Regions from separate parts of the Shewanella sp. 5_MG-2023 genome, predicted to be linked through region 1. Evidence: predicted binding sites of a transcription regulator. Region 1 holds the regulator's gene; the other holds the start of a gene.
The links. The regulator sigma-54, encoded in region 1, starts transcription at its own class of promoters, with help from an activator protein. The targets are predictions, from matches to a motif close to GTTGGCACGNNNNTNGNNT.
Positions count from the first base shown of each region.

Region 2: Q4557_RS04045 (DUF3192 domain-containing protein) is a predicted target of sigma-54. The motif match lies at 1,626-1,644, and genes of this name have one in related genera.

Region 1 covers NZ_JAUORC010000027.1:5,569-8,768, reverse strand. Annotated here, with positions in the region: gene lptB (LPS export ABC transporter ATP-binding protein) at 1-418, shown strand, start outside; gene Q4557_RS15605 (RNA polymerase factor sigma-54) at 553-2,037, shown strand; gene hpf (ribosome hibernation promoting factor) at 2,061-2,348, shown strand; gene ptsN (PTS IIA-like nitrogen regulatory protein PtsN) at 2,351-2,794, shown strand; gene rapZ (RNase adapter RapZ) at 2,791-3,200, shown strand, end outside.
Region 2 covers NZ_JAUORC010000005.1:89,509-92,708, forward strand. Annotated here, with positions in the region: gene Q4557_RS04030 (DUF962 domain-containing protein) at 1-124, opposite strand, end outside; gene Q4557_RS04035 (GNAT family N-acetyltransferase) at 125-763, opposite strand; gene Q4557_RS04040 (DUF2789 domain-containing protein) at 929-1,159, shown strand; gene Q4557_RS04045 (DUF3192 domain-containing protein) at 1,156-1,542, opposite strand; gene Q4557_RS04050 (hypothetical protein) at 1,734-2,066, shown strand; gene Q4557_RS04055 (Zn-ribbon-containing protein) at 2,111-2,884, shown strand; gene syd (SecY-interacting protein) at 3,024-3,200, opposite strand, start outside.

The DNA.
Region 1 (3,200 bases):
TCAAACTCGCAAAAGCTTATCAAATGAGCAGCGCATTGAAGAACTGGAACATTTATTAGAAGAATTTAACATAACTCATATCCGTGATAGCCAAGGTATGGCGTTATCGGGAGGCGAGCGTCGCCGAGTTGAAATTGCACGCGCATTAGCGGCAAATCCTAAGTTTATTTTATTAGATGAACCTTTTGCAGGGGTAGATCCTATCTCAGTAATCGACATCAAGAAAATTATTCAACAACTTAAAAGCCGTGGTTTAGGGGTGCTAATTACCGACCATAATGTCCGTGAAACACTTGATGTGTGTGAGCGAGCATATATTGTGAGTCACGGAAACTTGATTGCTGAAGGAACACCTGCTGAGATCTTAGTCAATCAGCAAGTTAGGTCGGTATACTTAGGTGAACAATTCAAGCTATAGTTAGCACTATTCAGTTTTTAGTATGGCATTCGCGGCCAACAACAAACCTTAATCTAGTCTATTTTTCTAGGATCATAAACTAGCGCCCACACTGTTCGTCGCGATGATGTAATTCAATTAGGGACAAGCGGTACATGAAAGCCTCACTCCAACTCAAAATGGGTCAACACTTAACCATGACCCCACAGTTGCAACAAGCGATTCGCTTATTGCAACTTTCCTCATTGGAGCTACAGCAAGAAATTCAACAAGCACTTGATTCAAACCCGCTATTAGAGCTTGAAGACGAATTCACTAAAGCCAAAGAGCCCGTAAAAGAAAACGCCCTGCAAACTGACACCGATTTTAGTGATAATAGCCAAGTCACCATAGAAAAAGACACCTCAACGGTTGATACCACTGAATCGCTCACTAAAGATTCTATGCCTGAAGAACTCCCTATGGATACCACATGGGATGAGGTGTATACCGCCTCGCCGACTTCTGGCTCTGGCGCAGTATCGAGCGGTAATGATATGCCGTTTCAAGGCGAAACCAGTGAAGGCTTGTATGAGCATCTTGAATGGCAAAAAAACCTCACTCCCTTTTCTGAAAATGACTTAGTGATTGCAACCGCCATTATTGATGCCATTGATGAGCGCGGTTACCTCACCCAGAGCGTTGAAGACATTTTGCAATCCTTAGGCACTGACGATATCGAACTCGATGAAGTTGAAGCTGTACTTAAACGGGTACAACACTTCGATCCCGTCGGCATTGCAGCGCGAGATTTAAGTGAGTGTCTATTAATTCAATTAGGCCAATACCCTAATGAAATTCCTTGCATAGATAATGTTAAGTTACTGATTAAAGATCATCTTGATTTAATCGCCGGTCGTGACTTTAGGTTACTGATGCGTAAAACCAAGCTTAAAGAAGATGATTTACGTGAAGCCATTGAATTTATTCAAACGCTCAATCCACGTCCAGGCTTGCAAATTACCCCCATTAAAGATGAGTACGTCATTCCTGATGTTACTGTACTTAAAAAGAATGGTCGCTGGGTGGTCGAGCTAAATCCCGATAACATGCCTAAAATTGGCGTTAATCAGCAATATGCAGCTATGGCCAAAGGCGGTTCAAGCCAAGCTGACAGCCAATTTATTCGTGGTCATTTACAAGAAGCCAAATGGTTTATCAAAAGCATCGATAGCCGTAATGAAACCTTACTAAAAGTGGCTAACTGTATCGTACAATTTCAGCAAGGTTTCTTTGAGTTCGGTGAAGAAGCCATGAAGCCGATGGTGCTCAATGATATTGCTGAAGCGGTTGAAATGCACGAGTCGACCATTTCACGGGTCACGACCCAAAAATACATGCATACCCCCCGTGGACTTTTTGAACTAAAATATTTTTTCTCAAGCCATGTAAGTACCGATGATGGTGGAGAATGCTCTTCTACAGCAATTCGCGCATTTATTAAAAAGCTCGTAGCTGCAGAAAACCCGAAAAAGCCTCTTAGTGATAGTAAAATGGCGACACTATTGGCTGAACAAGGGATTAACGTTGCTCGACGTACGATAGCCAAATATCGAGAGGCAATGCTCATCCCTCCCTCAAACCAACGCAAAAGCTTATAACTTTTGTTATTGGAGGATGACCTATGCAAATTAACCTGACTGGAAACCATATTGAAATAACTCAATCTTTACGGGAATACGTGCAAACAAAATTTTCAAAGCTTGAACGACACTTCGAACAGATCAATAATGTTCACGTTGTGCTCGATGTTCAAAAGCTACAACAGATTGCCGAAGCCAAACTGCACCTAAAAGGCGGTGAAGTGTTTGCTGTATCGCGTAACGCTGATATGTATGTGGCAATAGACGCCCTGATAGATAAGCTAGACCGTCAGGTAATTAAACATAAAGAGAAACTCACTAAGCATTAACGATGGAACTTCGTACCATCCTGCAGCCGGCGTGCACTACCTGTGCCACTCCGGGCAGTAAGAAAAAGGTACTGGAATTAATCAGCAATTTAATGGCTGCCCAGTACCCAACCCTTTCTTCACAGGCTATTTTTGAAAGTCTAATAGCGCGTGAAAAAATGGGCAGTACAGGTATAGGAAATGGCATAGCAATTCCACATGGGCGCTTAGATAATATCGAAGAACCCATTGCTATTTTAATCAAATGCGAAGAGCCAATCGCCTTTGATGCCATAGACAAGCAACCTGTAGATATTTTATTTGCGCTTCTTGTACCTGCAGATCAGTGCCAGCAACACCTAAGCACATTATCTAGCATGGCAGAGAAACTCAGTGATAAATTGATACTTAAACGACTTCGAAAGAGTCATGACGCTACAGAACTTTATCAGGTTATTACTGCATGAAACTTGTCATCGTATCGGGACGTTCAGGTTCAGGAAAATCAGTCGCACTGAGAGTGCTTGAAGATTTAGGTTATTACTGTGTTGATAACCTGCCACTGCCACTGATTGGCAGCCTGCTTGAACAGCTTAAAGATAGTAACGAGCTTGTCGCCATTAGCGTCGATGTGCGTAATATCGAAGAGCAAGGCAAAGTACTCAAAGAGCAAATTGCTTTACTGTCTGACGATACCAGCATTACCAGTTTCTTTTTAAACGCCAACGATAAAGTGTTACTGAAGCGTTTTAGTGAGACCCGCCGATTACACCCACTGTCTAAGAATCAAATTTCGTTACAAGAAGCCATTAAGCTTGAGGGGCGGTTACTCGAACCCATAGCCAAAATGGTTGATCACTATATCGACACCTC
Region 2 (3,200 bases), on a different contig from region 1:
CCAACAGCAATAACACTATCAGTCCAGAGCCGAGGTAATGTAAGCGCCGACATGTGGCATTTTGATGCTGTGATAAATAAAAAGGATAAAACGACTTAAAGTCTTGATACTGTTTATCAGCCATTTATTGCTCCGATTTACTTTGATAAATTAATATCTCACCATCAACAGAGCCAATGGTTTGATCAGACAAATGGCCAAAACCTTCACCAATAAAAAGCGCTGCATGTTTATCGTTGTTAACAAATACTCCGATCCCATCGAGCTCTAACTGCTCATCGCACCAACTCAACACCGCTTGAATTAATTTTGCCCCATTACCTTTTCTTTGCTCATTAGGGCTCAAAGCGATAAATTGTAAAATACCGTATTGTTTACTCGGTAAACTTTCTAAGATGGTATGCTCTTTTTTAATAAATGCTTGGGTTGAACTCCAACCAGTGCCGAGTACCATTTTTAAACGCCAGTGCCAGTAACGACTTTCACCAAGAGGCACTTGATGGGTGATCACACAGGCGACACCGATGAGACGTTTGCCTTCAAACCAACCAATTAATGGTTGCTCTTGCTGCCATAACTCTGTGAGCTCTTCTCTGATTGCAGCCCGCAGTTTTTGTTCGTAATTGGCTTTATTAGCAGTGGCTAAAGCTTCAATAAAAAATGGATCATCATGATAGGCATTATAAATAATCGATGCTGCAACTCTTAGATCTTCCGCAGTCAAATAAACCGCTCTAGGTTGATCGTTAGTTTGTTCATCCAAAGACGGCGCTGCTTGAGTTTTCGGGGGCAAAGTGTTGTTTTCCATGATGTCACTCTTAACTAATCCAGTTGATAGTCTCAACTTAACAACTTTGAAACATATTGCAATTTAAATAGGGTCACCTAATCTTAGTAAAGTAATATCATTCATACATGGTGAAAGCTCATGGATACGACAACGACAACATTTGAACACTTATTTCAGCAATTAGGATTAAGTTCATCTAAGGAAGATATTAACCAGTTTATCGAACAACATAAACTGGCTAAAAATAGCACCATTGCACAGGCTGGATTTTGGTCAGAATCGCAAAGACACTTTATTGAAGAGGCCTTACATCAAGACGGCCAGTGGTCTGAATTAATAGACCAACTGGACGTTTTATTAAGAAATTAAATGTTTTGGTAAGCAGTTTCACCCCAACCCACTAATTTGTTGTCACTTATTACAACTGGGGTACATTCACTTTTTGTGGTTTTGCCGTCACCTTTACTCCATTGAGTACGGTAGAAAAACACCTGAACCTCTTTCTTTGGACTTTCAGCGTCAGCTTGGGTCACATAAGCCTCACTGAAATCAGCCGTTCCCATCAAAATGGTGACTTGATCTTTTGCCATTCCGATTGAAAGTTTCGCTAAGTTATTACGATTAGTTTGTTGTTGTTTTTGCCAATATGAATCACTACGCTTACCTTCGTGATCGCCCACATTCAATACGCAACCAGTTAGTGAAGTCGCTGCTATAGCCATAATTAATGCTGCACCCAATTTTGCTTTCATAACACGTCCCTTTCAAATGGTTCTAATGTAATTTCTACTGAAACTGTTTTTCAGAGTAAGTTATACTGTTCTCAATACTGATTAAGCTAAAAGTGTGCCAAAAGTTAAAGCCTTGATTTTATTCATCATTTAAAACCAAGTCTCACTTTTTGAGTAATTTCACTACCAATATTTAAGGATTTTCACTAATTATGAGTCCAATTGAACAAGTCCTTGCGGCGGCAAAATCCATTGCTGTAGCAGGTCATACGCCAACATTAGCGTTAATAAAAGGTAAATTAGGTACGCGGATAGCCATGCCAACCCTTATTCAGGGGTTGCAGCAATTTAAAGCCATCCCCAAAGAGCAATGGCAAGACTTACCCGATTTAGCAGCCATGATACAGCCAGCTAATACTGAAACGGCTCAAGACCCATTAACGGCGCTAGAACAAAAATGGCAGGCTAAATTTGACGCTGTCGAAAGTGAATTTGCCCTAAAGATAGCAGCACTTGAAAAACGAATTGTACAATTAGAAAGTTAAGCACCACATCCTCAATACATTTAACCAGCTAAAAACGGAAAACCATGTTTGTCACTGAACTCAGATTTGAATGTTTCGCCGATACCACTATCACCGCGGCAGAAAAAGCCATTAATAACTTTCTAGAAGCACTCAGAGCCAATGGCCAAGTATTAGGAAGAGAATTTGCTGTCGCATTTAATGAAGGTGAGTTTAAAGTCAGGCTATTAATACCTGAAAAAAACAGTTTATCAGCCCGTAACAACAGCCCATGGGTCAAGCAAGCATTAACTATGCTAACTGAAGCAAAGTTATTGGCGCCACGTGAAAAGTTTATCGGCCAAGATATCAATTCAGAGCAAAGTAATATCGACACTCCCAGCTGGCAGGTGCTTTACACCAGCTATGTACATATGTGCTCACCATTAAGAAGTGGCGACAACCTTCTCCCTATTCCGCTATATCAAATTCCAGCAAGCTTTAATGGCGACCATAAGCGAGTTATTCGCTGGCAAACAGAGTGGCAAGCTTGTGATGAACTGCAAATGGCGGCGGCAACCAAAGCTGAATTTGCAGCATTAGAAGAACTGACCAGTCATAAAAGTGATTTATTTAGACGAGGCTGGGATATCCGCGGCAGAATTGAATTTATTACCAAAATTCCGACTTACTATTATCTTTATCGCGTTGGTGGTGAAAGTTTACAGTCTGAAAAAGAACGAGCCTGTCCACGCTGTGGATCGAAACAGTGGTTATTGGATGAGCCATTATTGGATATGTTTCACTTCAGATGTGAGCCATGCAGAATTGTGTCGAATATCTCATGGGATCATCAGTAATAATTTCAAACGTTATTGTTCTGAAGTATCTAACATCGATCAGAACAGCTGCATCATTAACCTTCTTTTCAACAAAAAGCCTGACTTAATTAATCTATAAGTCAGGCTTTTTGGTTTATCGCAAATTAATAACGTTGATCTATGACTTTCGTCTCAATAAGTCATTCCACATCATTTTCATTCGCTGCCAAATCCCCGGATGTGGCACATGGCCATGATCTTCTTCTACAGGTTCAATTGCTGGTGTGACTCTTGGCGTTAGGCTATCGATAAACCCAGCTAGGCTATCAGCAAGCTTTTCATGGGGCTTATTGCC